4 regions of the Brotaphodocola sp. genome follow, and region 3 is predicted to be linked to each of the others. Evidence: riboswitches for the same ligand, from Rfam matches in the RefSeq annotation. Region 3 holds a riboswitch; each other region holds the start of a gene.
The links. Region 3 has a riboswitch for thiamine pyrophosphate ahead of thiS (sulfur carrier protein ThiS). Riboswitches for the same ligand answer to the same signal wherever they lie in the genome.
Positions count from the first base shown of each region.

Region 1: it holds a riboswitch for thiamine pyrophosphate, as region 3 does, so the genes downstream of both, thiW (energy coupling factor transporter S component ThiW) here and thiS (sulfur carrier protein ThiS) in region 3, are expected to answer to the same signal.
Region 2: it holds a riboswitch for thiamine pyrophosphate, as region 3 does, so the genes downstream of both, thiC (phosphomethylpyrimidine synthase ThiC) here and thiS (sulfur carrier protein ThiS) in region 3, are expected to answer to the same signal.
Region 4: it holds a riboswitch for thiamine pyrophosphate, as region 3 does, so the genes downstream of both, AC4EVX_RS10230 (ABC transporter permease) here and thiS (sulfur carrier protein ThiS) in region 3, are expected to answer to the same signal.

Region 1 covers NZ_CFAHBC010000011.1:13,415-17,596, reverse strand. Annotated here, with positions in the region: gene thiE (thiamine phosphate synthase) at 123-770, opposite strand; gene thiM (hydroxyethylthiazole kinase) at 914-1,831, opposite strand; gene thiW (energy coupling factor transporter S component ThiW) at 1,788-2,381, opposite strand; TPP riboswitch at 2,478-2,581, opposite strand; gene AC4EVX_RS06005 (TrmH family RNA methyltransferase) at 2,787-3,611, shown strand; gene AC4EVX_RS06000 (DUF1667 domain-containing protein) at 3,648-4,043, opposite strand; gene AC4EVX_RS05995 (FAD-dependent oxidoreductase) at 4,036-4,182, opposite strand, start outside.
Region 2 covers NZ_CFAHBC010000008.1:47,674-51,855, forward strand. Annotated here, with positions in the region: gene AC4EVX_RS05085 (SIS domain-containing protein) at 1-130, opposite strand, end outside; gene thiD (bifunctional hydroxymethylpyrimidine kinase/phosphomethylpyrimidine kinase) at 283-1,104, opposite strand; gene thiC (phosphomethylpyrimidine synthase ThiC) at 1,140-2,483, opposite strand; TPP riboswitch at 2,672-2,782, opposite strand; gene AC4EVX_RS05100 (GNAT family N-acetyltransferase) at 2,891-3,412, opposite strand; gene AC4EVX_RS05105 (TetR/AcrR family transcriptional regulator) at 3,509-4,060, opposite strand.
Region 3 covers NZ_CFAHBC010000029.1:7,072-11,253, forward strand. Annotated here, with positions in the region: gene treP (PTS system trehalose-specific EIIBC component) at 1-115, shown strand, start outside; gene treC (alpha,alpha-phosphotrehalase) at 241-1,920, shown strand; TPP riboswitch at 2,116-2,224, shown strand; gene thiS (sulfur carrier protein ThiS) at 2,380-2,574, shown strand; gene thiF (sulfur carrier protein ThiS adenylyltransferase ThiF) at 2,610-3,281, shown strand; gene AC4EVX_RS10285 (thiazole synthase) at 3,496-4,182, shown strand, end outside.
Region 4 covers NZ_CFAHBC010000028.1:31,540-35,721, forward strand. Annotated here, with positions in the region: gene AC4EVX_RS10225 (ABC transporter substrate-binding protein) at 1-926, opposite strand, end outside; gene AC4EVX_RS10230 (ABC transporter permease) at 1,044-1,817, opposite strand; TPP riboswitch at 1,964-2,069, opposite strand; gene AC4EVX_RS10235 (Hsp70 family protein) at 2,151-4,182, opposite strand, start outside.

The DNA of each region.
Region 1 (4,182 bases), on a different contig from region 3:
TTCGGCAACGATCTAGCACTGTGCGAACCACACATAAAAACGCTCCCGTGTTATGGATAGTTTAACACAGGAGCGTCCTCTTTTCAATGCAGACCACAATACTAAAAACGGATGCTTTTAATTTATTTGAATTCAAAATTTCTTCTCATCCGGTGCACTTCCTTGAGCAGATCTCTCGCCGTCTCTCTCGGGTTCTCCGATTTCATGATCGCAGATACCACCGCAATTCCGGAAATTCCGGTTCCATCCAGAATTCCCATATTTCCCCGGTTCAAACCGCCGATCGCAACTGCCGGAATCGGCACGGCACGGCAGATCGCATCGAGCGTTGAAACCTCGGTGCGGATTGTCACAACCTTTGTCGTTGTCGGATAGATCGCTCCGACCCCAAGGTAATCTGCCCCATCCTCATATGCTTTGAGCGCCGTCTCCACCGTCTTTGCGGTCGCTCCGACGATCTTGTCCGGTCCGAGAATCCGACGCGCCTCTGCGACCGGAAGATCCGACGCTCCGACGTGAACGCCGTCCGCTCCACATGCCATCGCCACATCGACACGGTCATCAATAATCAGCGGAACGCCATAGCGCTCTGTGATCGCGCGAACCTTTCGTGCTTTCTCAAGATACTCCCGTCCTCCTGCATGCTTTTCTCTCAGCTGTACAATCGTGACTCCTCCCTCACATGCCTCCTCGACTGTCCGAAGCAACGATTCCTCCGTGTGATAGGTGCTGTCCGTCACCAGATACAGACTCATATCCAAATGTTTCATCTCTGCATCATCCTCCCCTCGTTTTTATTTCCTATTGATTTCCTATTTTCTAGTTCTAATTTCCTATTTTTTCTTTATTTCTTTTCTCTGTTTCTTTTTTGTTTCTTCTTTCTGGTTCTTTCTCATCCATTTTTCTTTTTACGTCACAGCGGGTAAATCCGGGCTTTTCTCGCAAACGCCTCCTCGCTCAAGCAGAAAATTTCATCGAGAAGTGCTGTCTGAAAGCTTCCCGGACCGCGGGAAGCTTTTGTCGCCTTCTCCCCTGCAATTCCCATTGTGACAACACCGAGAAGTGCCGAAAGAGCCCCTTCTGAAAATGCGGATTCCGCCTCTGCATAAGAATCACCCACCAAATACTCAGAATCCGTGCCTTTTGTTCCAATAGAAGATCTAAGAGACTGGGTTGAGACTGCCGGAAGATAGGACGCAGTCAGCGCTCCCACCATACATCCCGTCCCTGTGATTCCGGACAATGCCGGATCTCCGTTTGAGACAAGAAATGCCTGATCAGAGACCGCAACGAGATCTTTTTTCCCGGTTGCAAGAACCGCACAACCCAACGTTTTTGCCAACGATTTTGCGACTTCTCCGCGCTGGCTCTGATTTTCCTCGGAAACCGCATCCTCCGCCCCGGCATCGATGCCGGTTCCGTGAAACGGCAGGGAACCAACCGCCAAAATCTCTGAAATATTTCCCTTGATCACCGCAAACTGTCCCTCTTCCAAAAGGGACTCCGCAAATCTTCGGCGCAGATGACTGCAAGTCACGCCGACGAGATCAAGGATCACCGGAATCTTATCTCGGTTCGCCTGCGCAAGTGCAAGTCTCATCGATTCCATCCTCACATCCGTGATATTCCCGAGATTCAGCATCAAAGCGGAGGAGACCGCTGTGATCTCCTCCACTTCCTTCGGATGTTCTGCCATGATCGGTCGCGCGCCCGTCGCCAAAATCACATTCGCGCAATCATGAATCGAGATCGGATTTGTGATACAGTGAATTAACGGCTGTGTCTCTCTAATATAATTTCGCATCTCCTGCATGCGTTTCATCAGTTGCATGTCCATCTCTCTTTTTTCTTCCGTTCTTGTCATAAATTTTTGCTCCCAGACTCTCCTGAATTTTTGCAAGCATTCCCGTCTGGCTCAACGCCTTTAAAAATACATATGCGGTAACTCCGCCCATAATCGTCGCGGAGATAAACATCGGGGTGTAATAGAACGCGTTGAGTCCCTCTCTTCCCATCAGAAATGCCATAACCGGATAGGAAACGAGGGAACCGATGATTCCGGTGCCAAAGATCTCACCGAAGACCGCACAGATGATTTTTCCCTTTGAGGCACGGTAAAATACACCGGAGAGAAACGCTCCGAACACCGCTCCGGTCAGAGCCAGCGGCGGAATTCCCATGAACATCATGCGGATCACACCAATCATGCAGGCACACAGAAGAGAATACCACGGTCCCATAAACACGGAACAGGTGATATTGATCAGATGCGCGGTCGGGCACATTCCCTCAATTCTCAGAATCGGGGAGATTACCACGCCGATTGCCACCATCATTGCCAAAAATACCATGCGAAATGTCTTTACTCTTTCTTTTTCCATCCTTTTCATCCTCCTGATTTCGGTATTTTGGATCTGTAATTGAAACCTGTAAAAATAAAAAGAGCATATCTTCCGGGAAACTTGCTCCGGAGATACACTCCTCATTCTCAGGCTTCCCTCCGTTGGCATTACCCAAATCAGGTACGGTCGAAGATCAATCTTCCTCTCAGCCTGTCACACAGGCTCCCGCGCTTGTCATCTCATTGCTATCTTTTTTATTTTAAAAAATTTGAAAGTTTTAAGACTTTTTTTGTTTTGCTCTCTTATTTTTCGTTACCAAGCATATCATATTTGATAAAAAGTGTCAATTGTTACTGTTCACGCATTGCGCAAACATATTCTGGACAAATCTGTCTGCGCCGTTATAAAATAAGACCAGAAATGATGAAATGGAGTTTTTTGATTATGGCAAATATCATAGAAATTAAAGATTTTTCTGCACCGGAACTTGACTTATATGCACGGCTGAATGAAAACCAGCTTCTGCGCTACTACGAACCGCAGACCGGGCTTTTTATTGCGGAAAGCCCTAATGTCATCATGCGGGCGCTTCAGGCAGGCTATGAGCCAGTCTCCTTTTTGCTTGAAAAAAAGCACATTGAGACGCAGGCGAAAGATCTGCTCGCAAAATGCCCGGATGTTCCGGCATATGTCGCAGAATTCGATGTCCTGACAAAGCTCACCGGCTTTGCACTGACGCGCGGAATCCTCTGTGCCATGCGCCGAAAATCACTTCCGTCGATCGAGAGGGTCTGTGCGAACGCTCACCGCATCGCTGTCCTCGAAAATGTGATGAATCCGACAAACGTCGGCGCGATCTTTCGCTCCGCTGCCGGTCTCGGCATGGATGCCGTGCTTCTGACACACGGATGCACTGATCCGCTCTATCGCCGTGCCTCCCGCGTCAGCATGGGAACCGTCTTTCAGATTCCGTGGACTTTCATCGATGGCGACTGGTCAAAAGACGGCATGGATCGCTTAAAGGCGATGGGATTTCGCAGTGTCGCAATGGCACTCAAGAAGGACTCGGTCTCGATCGACGATCCACAGCTGATGCGCGAAGACAAACTCGCTCTGGTTCTCGGAACAGAGGGTGATGGTCTCGCTAAGGAAACGATCGCAAACTGCGACTACACCGTGATGATTCCGATATACCACGAGGTCGATTCCCTGAATGTTGCAAGTGCCAGCGCGGTCGCATTCTGGCAGCTCGGACGCAGAAAGCAATGACCCGCAATCGTGTGCTCCGTCAGCTCCGACAAGAGCTTACGTTTTGCTTTCCGTGATACCGGCAAGCCCTCTGGCACGAGCAATGGTCTTTGTCGCAATCACATCTGCGCCGAGACCGAGAACATTTGGAAGAATCACGGTTCCAGCATAGACCGGTGCGGTCAGGCACTGTCTGCGAATCTCCTCAACCACATGAAAAATCTCCTCGCGCGGAATCGGGGCAGTCAGACGCACACTCACAAGCGGGAGTTCGCCTCCCTCTACAAGCACAGAGGTTGCGATGTTTCGCTTCGGACATACCAGTTCCTGTGTCACATACTCTTTTCCCTTCGGGCAGAGATTTCCGCTGACTGAGTGAAGCGTTGTCCCCTCATAATCGACTTCAATCTCACATCCGTTTGGACATAAAATACAGGTAAATACTCTATTCACTGCAGATCACCACCTTTACCGGATTCTTGGATTTCAGCTTTGCATGGGGAAGCACCATCTGCTCCATCTCCGCCGGAATCGCCTTTTTCAGCTTCTTAGATACAAGAACTTCCCCGTCCTGAGAGATTGTAATACGACA
Region 2 (4,182 bases), on a different contig from region 3:
TGTAAGATGCCTTCGCCAGTTCTTCCGCAGACATTGGCAGAATTGCCTCTGTGTGCTCCAAGATGTAACGGGCCACAGCCTGCTCCTGATGAGTAAATCCCTTCATCTCCGTAAGTTGTTCAAAAATCATCCCTCAACCTCATTCCATCATTTTCTTTGCCGGTGGCAAAAGTCCGATGCCTCCACCTTTAGAGGAGGAGGCATCCACTCTGAGTTATACTCATTATTATACTATAAATAAAAGAATTCGTGAAGTTGGGATTCTGCGCTTATGCACAACGCCTAAGTAAGCGGTCTGATCTTGAAACAGTGATCGAGCGGTCCGCTTCCCCTTCCGAGATCCAGACCGGAGGCAAGTGCTCCCGTAAGATACTCTTTTGCACATCTTACGCTCTCCTCCACGCTCTTTCCCTCTGCAAGTCCACAGGCGATCGCTGATGAGAGTGTACATCCGGTTCCATGTGTGTTCGGGTTGTTGACCCGGCTTCCACGAAACCAGATCCACTCCCCATCACGGTAGAGAACATCATTTGCGGTTGAGATCTGATGACCACCTTTTACCAGAACCGCACCACCGTAGCGCTTTGAGATCTTTTCTCCGGCTTCTTCCATCTGAGCTTCATTCTCAATCTTCATCTCTGCGAGAATCTCAGCTTCCGGAATATTCGGAGTCAGAACCGCTGACAGCGGAAGAAGTTCCCCTGCGAGTATCCCCATCGCATCCTCTGCAAGAAGTCTCGAACCACTCGTTGACACCATAACCGGATCGAGCACGACATTTCTCGCATGATACTCGCGAAGTTTCTGCGCAATCACACGGATCGTCTCTTTTCCGGAAACCATTCCGATCTTCACTGCATCCGGAAAAATATCTGTGAATACACTGTCGAGCTGAAGTCCGACAAAGGCGGGATCTGCCTCAAAAATCCCCGCCACTCCGGTCGTGTTCTGCGCTGTCAACGCCGTGATTGCGCTCATTCCATAGACGCCAAGTGCCGTCATCGTCTTCAAGTCCGCCTGAATCCCGGCTCCACCACTGCTGTCCGATCCAGCGATCGTCAGAACGGTTTTCCGGCTGATCTTTTTATCGTCTCCGTTTTCCATAATTGTCACTGTCACCTATTACCTATTTATTTTCATCACTCATCAAAAATGGTAACGATCTCTCCGTCCATGATGCGGTTCATATTCTTGACTGCACAGAAGTTTCCACACATCGAGCAGGTATCCTCTTTCTCCGGCTTTGCAGATGCGCGGTATGCTCTCGCCTTCTCCGGGTCGATTGCGAGCTTGAACATCTCCTCCCAGTCGAGTTTCTTTCTCGCTGCGCCCATTGCGCGATCCCAATCTTTTGCACCCTTTACGCCCTTTGCAATATCTGCTGCATGGGCTGCAATCTTGGAAGCAATGATTCCCTCTTTTACATCGTTGACATCCGGAAGGCGAAGATGCTCAGCCGGAGTTACATAGCACAGGAAGGCTGCGCCGGATGCTGCTGCAATCGCACCTCCGATCGCTGCGGTGATATGGTCATACCCCGGTGCAATATCCGTGACGAGCGGTCCAAGGACATAGAACGGAGCACCCTTGCAGACGGTCTGCTGAATCTTCATGTTTGCAGAGATCTGGTCAAGTGGCATATGACCCGGTCCCTCTACCATAACCTGCACATCCTTCTCCCATGCACGGCGGGTCAGCTCGCCAAGTGTCACAAGCTCCTCAATCTGGGAAATGTCAGTTGCATCCTCAAGACATCCCGGACGGCAGGCATCACCAAGGCTGATCGTCACATCGTACTCCCGGCAGATTTCCAGAACGCGATCATAATACTCATAGAACGGGTTCTCCTCCCCGGTCATCATCATCCATGCAAAGATGATTGATCCACCTCTCGATACAATGTTCATCAGGCGCTTGTTGTCCTTGAAACGCTTTGCGGTGCTCTTGTTGATGCCGACATGGATCGTCATGAAGTCCACGCCATCCTTTGCGTGCATTTCCACAATCTTCAGCCACTCCTCCGCGGTAATGTCCTTGAGTGCCTTATGATAGTAGACAACGGCATCGTAAATCGGCACGGTTCCGATCATTGCCGGACACTCTGCGGTCAGCTTGCGACGAAATGCCTGCGTGTCTCCGTAAGAGCTTAAATCCATGATGGACTCCGCTCCCATCTTCACTGCGTCATTTACCTTCTCCAGCTCCATATCAATATCTTTCCAGTCACGGGAAGTTCCGAGATTGACATTGATTTTTGTCTTGAGCATCGAACCGACTCCGTTCGGATCAATCGAAGTGTGCAGGCGGTTACACGGAATGATTACCTTGCCCTCCGCAATCAGGGCACGCAGTTCTTCCTCGCTCATCATTTCTTTTTCTGCTACAATCTTCATCTCCGGCGTGATGATTCCCTTTCTCGCCGCATCCATCTGTGTTGTGTACTCTCTCATTTTCTCTCCTCCTATAACAGCATTCATCAGCATGACGCGATTCATTCATATCATTCATATAAAATATTCTTTGGTGTATTTACATGAAGCGTTTTTGTGTCATAAAATACAATTTCCCACGAATTATGGTACGAATTACAAAATTATGAAATCAAAAAACGGCATCCTGTGTGGGAACGAGATGTTCTTTACAGGACGCCGTCTGAAATGTTCTTTCGGTCATCGGTTTTCGCATTCGATCCCTACGTTGGCATTACCCAAATCAGGTTATTAAGGTCGAAGTTTGATTACTTCCTCTCAGCCTGCTTCCACAAGCTCCCTTTGTTTGCTTTTATCTGAATTATTTTGTCTGAATGAAATTATCTGATTTTATTCTTCTTTAGTTTATCACTGTCGAATGATTCTGTCCAGTTTTTTTCTGAACGAATCGAGAAAATTCCTCAGTTCGCCTTGTGATATCCTCTCCACGGATTTCGCACTTCCTGAAATTCCTTTCTCAGATCATTCTCCTCCAGTTTAAGTTTGCCACAGTACACGAACCCAAGTTTTGCGAGAAGGTTCTGCATCGGCTTATTGTCGTCATGCGTATCGATTTTCAAATTTCCACACTGTTCAAATGCCCAGTTCAGACAAAACGAGCCGGCTCCACGTGTCCCCTCTGCCACCGCAATCCGGTGAACGACACCGTAAGGTCTGTCATTGAGCCATTCTCCTGATTCAAGCTGACGGTAAGAAGGTTCGTCTTCTTCCTTCGCAAAATAGAAGACTGCTTCTATCTTGCCTCCGTCCATACAGACATAACATTTCTTCTGATGAATATTTTCTTCAACCAGATCTCTCGGCGGATAAATCGTCTCCCACTGGGTCGGATTCCCATGTTCCGCCATAAATTTCTGTGCATACGCATAGATCCCCATGATTTCTTCAAGCTGTTCCGGCTGTGCCACTCTGATCTCTCTCATCTCTCTATTCTCCTTCTGAATGATTTGTTGCACCTATTCTCTTTGATTCTTTCTTAACTTGCCCTTTTTTCTCTTTTGTCATTTGAAGATTGAAGATTAAAAAATCCTTGGGAGTTTTCCTTTTTCCGCAATCCATCCCTGACATTCTGCCTCCACAACGCCAAGCAGTTCCTCCGGAGTCTCCTGACATCCATTGTAAAGCCAAATCTTGATAATCTGAAAAATTCCACCGCGCAGAAATTCCATGCGATATTTTTCTAAGGAACTCTGACTCTCCAAATGCGGTTGCATCCGCTTTCTGTCATTCTTATCATAAGAAAACATCCCATAAGGAGTATCATTCCCCAATTTGAGATAAGTCTTATAAAAAATTTGATTTGCCTTTATATGACGAAGCAGGCGCAAATAATATCCTCTGTGATCTGCTTCCTCTTCGCCATTCAAAGTGTCCTGATCTCCATTGTAAAACTCCGGCAATACCTTCTCAAATTTGTTGCGAACCGAGTCTGCAAGATCATACACATCTGCATAACTTGCATAAAATGTGGTTCTATTCAAACCTGCCTGTTTGCAAATATCAGTAACCTGTATTTCACTTAATTTTTTTGTTCTGAGAAGCTCCATAAATACCTTTTCAATACATTCCATAGAGGTACGTTTTCTTTTATTATTTGGTTTGTTCATATGCTTTTTATGCTGGTTCTCCTATATTATCTAAACACATGTTGGTTTAATAAATCTTTTAACTCAACAGATGTTGGTTTTTTATG
Region 3 (4,182 bases):
ACACAGAGATGTGACGGTCTGTGTGGTGACCGGCATGGGAAATGCACAAAAAATCGATTTCCACACAGGAATGGATGTGACAGCGAAAAAGACAAAGATTGCAAGTGTTTGCTGAGGTGTGAATTTTTAAATGTGCCCGGTAAAAGATAAGCAGTGAAATATGCCCGCTAAACGATAACCAGTGAAATATGATCGATAAAATATGATCAGTAAGAAAAATAGTGCAGGAGGAAATGGGCGATGACGGATTTTAGCAATAAAGTAGTTTACCAGATTTATCCGAAGTCATTTCGGGATACGAATGGAGATGGAATCGGAGATATTCCGGGTGTAATAGAAAAGTTGGATTACTTGCAGGATCTCGGTGTGGATTATCTGTGGCTGACTCCGTTTTTTGTCTCCCCGCAGAGAGACAATGGCTATGACGTTGCAGATTATCGAAAGATCAATCCGATGTTTGGAACAATGGAGGATGTGGAAAATCTGATTTCCGAGGCTAAAAAACGCGGAATCGGTCTGATGCTCGACATGGTTTTCAACCACACTTCAACGGAACATGAGTGGTTTCAGAAAGCTCTCGCCGGTGATGAAAAATCCCAGAACTACTATATTTTCAAGGAAGGAACTGCGGATCAGTGTCCGACAAACTGGCAGTCAAAGTTTGGCGGAACTGCATGGGAATATGTGCCGAAGCTCGGAAAATGGTATCTGCATCTCTACGATGTGACGCAGGCAGACTTAAACTGGGACAATCCGGATGTCCGGGAGGAGCTGAAAGAGATCCTGCGTTTCTGGAAGAAGAAGGGAATCCATGCGTTCCGCTTTGATGTCATTAATCTTGTCTCTAAGCCGGAAAAGATGGTGGACGATTTTGAGGGAGACGGAAGACGGTTTTACAGCGATGGTCCGCACATCCATGAGTATCTCAAGGAGATGGTCAGAGATACCGGAATCGAGGATTTTGTGACAGTTGGAGAGATGTCCTCGACCTCAGTCGAGCATTGCATCCGTTATTCCTCCCCGAAGGAGAAAGAACTCTCGATGTGCTTCAATTTCCATCACCTGAAAGTGGATTACAAGAATGGGGATAAATGGGCGTTGATGGAGCCGGATTACAGAGCGTTAAAAGCGCTCTTTAAAGAGTGGCAGATGAAGATGCAGGCGGGAGATGGCTGGAATTCACTCTTCTGGTGTAACCACGATCAGCCTCGCATTGTGAGCAGAATGGGCGATGAGACGACATACTGGAAGGAGTCCGCAAAGATGCTTGCGGGCATGATCCATCTGATGCGCGGTACTCCGTACATCTATCAGGGTGAGGAGATCGGTATGCTGAATGCGCATTATCCGTCGATCGATCGGTACCGCGATGTGGAGAGCTTAAACTACTACCAGATTCTGCTCAATCAGGGAAAGAGCGAGAAGGAGGCACTTGAGATCCTCTCAGCGAGATCCCGCGACAACAGCAGAACGCCGATGCAGTGGAATGACGAGAAGTATTGCGGATTTTCCACAGCAGAGCCGTGGCTTCCGGTGTCCGATGCGTTCAAAAAAGGGATCACTGTTTCCGCACAGAAGGACGATGAGGACTCGATTCTGGCATTCTACAAGAAGCTCATTTCCCTGAGAAAAGAATATCCGGTGATCGCAAAGGGCGAGATTGAATTTTTAGAGACGGAATCCGACAAGATCGTGGCATACTGCAGAAGCCTTGGTTCCGACCGGCTGACAGTATTTTGCAATCTCGGCAGAAAGGAGCAGACGGTTCCATTCGATGAGACGTGCAGGAATGGTCAGGTTCTGCTTGAAAATTATAAAGATCAGAAGGAGCAGAATTTTGCAGGACAGGAATCCTACACGCTGAGACCATATGAAATTCTTGTAATCGAGAGCAAGGCAGATGGAAATCCTGGAAAATAAAGAGAGCAGGAAGATTGATCTGACAGGCATTTATTATCACCGCCTTAAGTGGGTCGATGATTTTAAACAGGTGGATGATCAGATTCTCAAGTTTGAGCCGACGACGAGTGGTCCCGGCTCGAATTTTCACGGCAATATTTTGTTTCGAATTATAATGAGAAAAAACTTGCAAATCTTTTTGAAATTTTGTATAATACCATACAAATAGGGAGCTCAAATGGATGGGCTGAGAGTAGACTTAATTAGTCTTGACCTGGAACCTGATTTGGATAATGCCAACGTAGGGAAATACATGTCGCGAAGAATGGACTTGTGTGCCGTTGCTCTCTGTTTTGTGTGAACTGGGGGCACCACTTTTCACAGAGGATACAGGCGCCGGATGACACTAAGATTGTGTCGTCCGGCGCCTTTTTGCGTTGTTTCGTACGGTGTTAAAAGAGAAAAGAGGAGAGTGCGCAGATGGTAAAAATCAATGGAGAAGAGAAGACGATTGCCGGAAAAAATCTGCTCGAATGCTTAAAAGAGGCAGGATTTGAGCCAGAGCGAGTTGTTGTGGAGCGCAATTTTGAGATCATTCCGAAAGATCAATTAGGAAATGTGACGATTCAGGATGAAGATGAGATTGAAGTTTTGAGATTTGTCGGAGGAGGCTGATCGGGGAGAAAAGAGAAGAAAGAGAGAGAAGAGAAGTGAGAAAAGGAGAAGAAATTAAAAAGAGAATGCAGGAGTCTATTTCCAAAGAGGAGCTGGATCGTGCATTTGATGCGAGATTCCCGAAAGAAATGCAGGTAAAACTTCACAATGCGAAAGTTGCGATTGCCGGTCTTGGCGGTCTTGGTTCTAATATTGCGGTTATGCTTGCGAGAAGTGGAGTCGGGAAACTTTTTCTCGTGGATTTTGATGTGGTGGATGTTACAAATCTGAACCGCCAGATGTATTTGATTCCGCAGTTGGGAAAGCCGAAAGCGGAGGCATTGTCGGAGATCCTGTATCAGATTAATCCCTATGCAACATATGAATCTGTCTGTATAAAAGTTACACCTGAGAATGTGAAGGAGCTGTTTGCGGAGTATCCGATTGTGTGTGAGGCATTTGACCGCCCAGATCAGAAAGCAATGCTGGTTCAGGAGCTTCTGACTCAGTGTCCAGAAACGATTGTTGTGTCGGGAAATGGAATGGCAGGATATGAAGATGCGAATGAGATCCGGACAAGACAGATGATGAGACGGTTGTATGTGTGCGGAGACCAGAGCACGGATGTTGGAGCGGGGATTGGGTTGATTGCTCCGAGAGTGAGTGTCTGCGCAGGGCATGAGGCAAATAAAGTGCTGCAGTTGATTATGCAGGGAGCATGCGAGTGAGAAAAGTAAAGAAAGCGTGAAGCGAGAGTGAAACAGAGCGCGATCTCAGAGCCAGATGACAGATCGATAAAAATAAGGACAGAAAGATAAAAGATGCAGAGCAAGAAAAAACATACCAAAGCATACAGAGCAGGATAAAAACGGGAAACAGAGAACAGAACAGGAACAAAAAAGGAACAAAAAGGGATAAAAAAAGAAAAGGAGAGAGAAAACGATGGAAGATAAGTTTGTGTTGGGTGGAAAAGAGTTTAAGAGCCGTTTTATTTTGGGATCAGGAAAATATAATCTGAATTTGATTAAATCTGCGGTGGAACAGGGAGGAGCAGAGATCATCACGCTTGCGCTTCGCCGTGCCAATACGCAGGAGAGTGAGAATATTCTTGATTTCATTCCGGAGGGAGTAACCTTGCTTCCAAATACATCCGGAGCGAGAAATGCGGAGGAGGCTGTCCGAATTGCGCGCCTGAGCAGGGCGATGGGATGTGGAAATTTTGTGAAAGTTGAAATCATGCGCGATGCAAAATATTTATTCCCGGACAACTACGAGACGATCAAGGCGACGGAGATTCTGGCGAAAGAGGGATTTGTCGTTCTTCCGTACATGAATCCGGATTTGAATGTCGCGAGAGATCTTCAGAATGCCGGAGCCGGAGCCGTTATGCCGTTGGCAGCTCCGATCGGAAGTAACAAGGGACTCGCGACAAAAGCGATGATTCAGGTATTGATCGATGAGATTGATCTGCCGATTATCGTTGATGCGGGAATTGGCAAACCGTCTCAGGCGTGTGAGGCGATGGAGATGGGTGCAAGTGCAATTATGGCAAATACCGCAATTGCGACAGCGGGGGATGTCCCGGCGATGGCAGAAGCCTTCAAGCTGGCGATTGAGGCAGGAAGAAAG
Region 4 (4,182 bases), on a different contig from region 3:
TCCTGAGACATCTTCAGCATCTCAAGATCATAATCCGGTGCATACTTCTGAAGAATCTCTGCACTCTCATCCGGATTCTCAATCGCATAGCGGTAACCCTTCTCGGTCGCCGAGAGGAATTTTTTCACCATTTCCGGCTTATTTTTCAGTGTATCGTCGTTTGCGATGATAACCGGAGTGTAATAGTCAAGACGCTCATCAAGCTGGCGAAGCTCCATATAGTTGATCGGGAAATCATTGAGCTTACACTTTACATTATCCCAGCCTTCAAAAAACCACATGATGTCCACCTTATCTTTCAGTGCCTCAAAGCCGGAACCGTCAGAGATTACCATGTTTAACTTGGAAAAATCTGCACCAGCCTGCGTCATCACTGCTTTCAGGACAGCTTCCTCTCCAGGACCGCCCCAACCTGCATAAGTCTTTCCCTCAAAGTCCCTCGGTGAGGTAATCTCCTTGTCTGCGTAGGTCACAAAGCCGGAAGTATTGTGCTGAATCAGTGTCGCAATTGCCTTGATCGGAAGAGCTTCCTTGGAAGTCAGTGCCACAGTCACATCCTCCTGATAGCTGATGCCGAAATCTCCCTTTCCAACAGCGACAAGTGTAGCAGTTGCACCCTCAGTCGGCTCCACGATGTTGACGTTTAATCCCTCTTCCTCATAATATCCCTGATCCAGTGCGACATACATGCCCGTGTGGTTTGTGTTTGCCACATAGTCAAGAATCACTGTCACATCTTCTTTCTCGCCGGCATCTGAAGAAACGCTGGAAGCCTCTGCCTTGCTCTCCTCGGCAGACTCTGCACTTGCAGACTCCGAAGTCTTCGTCTCACCCGTCTCATTTGATGCGCCACATCCTGAAAGGCTTGCCGTCAGCAAAGCAACTGCCATCAGCATACTTCCTGCTGTTTTCCATGTTTTTCTCATAATGTTCTCCTCTTTTCTGCGTTTCTGTTTTCTGTGTTTCTGTTTTTTGCATTTCTGCATATTTTTGATCCTGCTCTGATTTTGAGCGCTTGATCTCTTAGAAATTTTCCCAACTCTTTATTTTCCGGCTCTGACTCCTGTTTTCTTTCGCTCATACGGCATTGTCACCCAGGCAATCAGGCGCGTAAGTCCATTCATGCACAGACTCAGCACAATGATAAAGACCACGCACGCAAAAACTTTGTCGAGCATATAGCTGTTTTTTACGCGGAGCAAATAATATCCAAGTCCTTTCTGGGAACCAAGCCACTCTCCGACCACTGCACCGCTGATGCTGTATGTCGCTGCCACCTTCATTCCAGAAAGAAGCTCCGGAATTGCGGCCGGAATCTTCACGAGCCAGTATGCCTTCCACTTTCCTGCCCCGTAAGAGCGTACAAGATGGACATACTCCTCATTCACCCGCGCCAGACCATCCGCAAAGCTGACAGCAACCGGGAAAAAGCACATCAGCACAACCGTCAAAATCTTCGGTGCCATTCCAAATCCCATATAAATGATCAGAATCGGCGCCATCACAATCATCGGAACCGTCTGTGTCACAACAAGGATCGGATAGAGACTGCCCCGAATCGCCGGAAACGAATCCATCAAAGTTCCAAGCACCAGTGACAACACAAAGGCAATCACAATTCCGAGAAGTGCCTCCCCCGTCGTCACGAGTGCATGTCCGCAAAGCTCTGAACTCTCTGAAATCAGCGCCTGAACCACTGCAATCGGCGATGGCAGGACGTAGAGCGGAATCTGAAGTACCCGAACCGCTCCCTCCCAGAACACCAACACCGCCAGAATAAAAAAAACCGGCGTGAGTTTTTCTCTTGTATTTTTCATCTTTGTCCACAACACTCCCTTTTATTTTCTCAACAGATGCGTCACCACAACGAAATATCAAAAAACAGAAAAATATAAAACAGAAAAACCGCCATCACGGGACAGCGGTTTTTCTTAGAACGATCAGAATCCTATTATTTCCAGATTTCTTTATTCTTCTTATTTTCCTACGCTGGCATGATCCAGATCAGGTCATGGGTCAAAATCCTTTATTTCCTCTCAGCCTGTATGCAGACTCCCCTTTTTGTATTTATATTCATCACTCTTATTTTTCTTTTTGCGCCCGTTAATTATAGCACATCTTTTTGGCAATGACAATGACAAATGCGCACCTCATCCCGCCTTGAAGATTGCGCCAGTCGCCTGGATCTCCTTTTCGTTGAGTTCTTCATCATTCCAGATCTTCTCCACCGCCGAAACAAAATCTGTCCGCTCATCCCCGGCAAGATACGTTTTCACAGCCTGCCATACCGGTTTAACGGTGTACTTATCGTTTTGCAGTGGGTTCTCTCCGTTCCTGCTACAAAGCTCTGCAATTACCAGCACCGCATAATCCTGTACCAGCTCCCTCTCCTTTGTGCGAAGACCCGCAGATAGATTTTTCACAAATTTTGCAAATTTCTGCTGATTTTCTTTCTCGGTTCCTCTTCCGTAACGCTGAATCATCAGATTTGCCACCCATTTGTTCATGTCCGCCATTCGGAAAAAGTGCTCAAAGAAGTTTGCAATTTTTGCATCATCCTTTTCATATCGGAGCACAAACTGGAAAATCGCAAGTTTCTGATACTCCGCCTCTCCCGGCATCTTCGTCATATATTCAACATAAAAATCAACGAAATTCGGGTCCATAGACGCAATCATTTCGAGCGCATTTCTTAAAACATAACTTGACTGCCTGATTGCGGTTGCATAGGGATTGAAATGCTGTTTTGCCCTCTGCAAAATCGTTCTTTTCTGCGACTCGCTCCAACCGTCCCTGAGCAAAATTCCGATTGCGTAGACGTAACCCACCATCAAATCGGCCTGATTGCAGGAATTGATCAGATCCATGCACGGCTCAAAAAAGTCTTCTGGATTGGATGCCTGTCCAATCGCCTCCAAGGCTTTCTTGACCTCTCCGTTAAGTTTAAATCCAAGTCTCTCATTCTTCTCTGCGAGAAGTTTGAGACCGTTTAGCTCACTCTTTGCATTGAGCTTCATCTTGCCGATCGCACTGATTCCCCGTGCACTTTTCGCCGTTGTCTTCAAGGATGCCATGTCCATCTCCATGATCGTCTTTGTCTTCGGGCGGTCGGTGATCCATGCCTCCATCGTCATCATTCTCATTGAATTGATATAAATCTGGAAACTGATCGGCGTGTTGGCCGGATAAGGATTCTGAAATTTCACAACTCTCGTCGCAATGCGCCGGTTCGGAAGATTCTTTGTCGTTCCCCTTCCAAGGTAAAGCTCAATTCCAATCGCATCTGTCGTCTTGTCGAGTTTATAGCAATCCCTAATTTCTTCTGATCGATAGGGCAGTTGAGTTCCGGCAGGAATCAACAGACTGACATACTCATTTCTCAGACCGAGATTGATTGAGTCATTTAAAATCGTTCCGGTATGGAAAACAGGTGTGTTTGTCTCACGATTTTCCTGCATCGGATTTCCAACTGATTCCGCAGTCGCTGTGAGCGTCTGATTTCCATTGTTCTTTGCCCCAATTCTCTGTACATGGTATTTGTGAAGGCAATAATGATAATAGACAGCTCCTCGCGCAACTGCGAGATCCGGATCACTCGTCGCAAGCGGTTCAAATCCGAAAAATTCTTTCAGTCTCTGGCGAATCAGATAGCATTTCGTCATTCCACCGTTTAAAATAACCGCGTCAATCTTCACTCCTTTTCCGGCCTTGTCGAGCACATCGAGAATCGGATAAATGATGTTATTGACATCGCGCTCATCCATCTTCTGAATTCTTCCGACATCCTCCATCTTATATGCATATCCCATCAAAGGCGCAAGGATGCTCTCCATCTCCGCCTTTGTGTAGGTCGTCTCAAACGAGTACGCGTCGTAGAGATTGATGTCCATGACTTCCTCGCTGTAATCATCCGGAAGCTGTACGCCTGACATGTCTGCGTCATCATATGCCATTGAAATCTTTACTTTCAGCTCTTCCGCCAGCTTTCTGAGCTTGCACATCACCTCTTCCCTGCGCTTGGTCGGAACGACAATCTCATACATTTCCTGAAATCTCTTGAGCATATCCTCCGCGAGAAGCTCATCGAAATTGTCTCCGCCGAGAAGCGTATAACGGCTGATCGCAAGATCTCGAATGTCAATCAAGCCCTCCGGGGTACTGCTGACTCTGTGAAGCGTCACA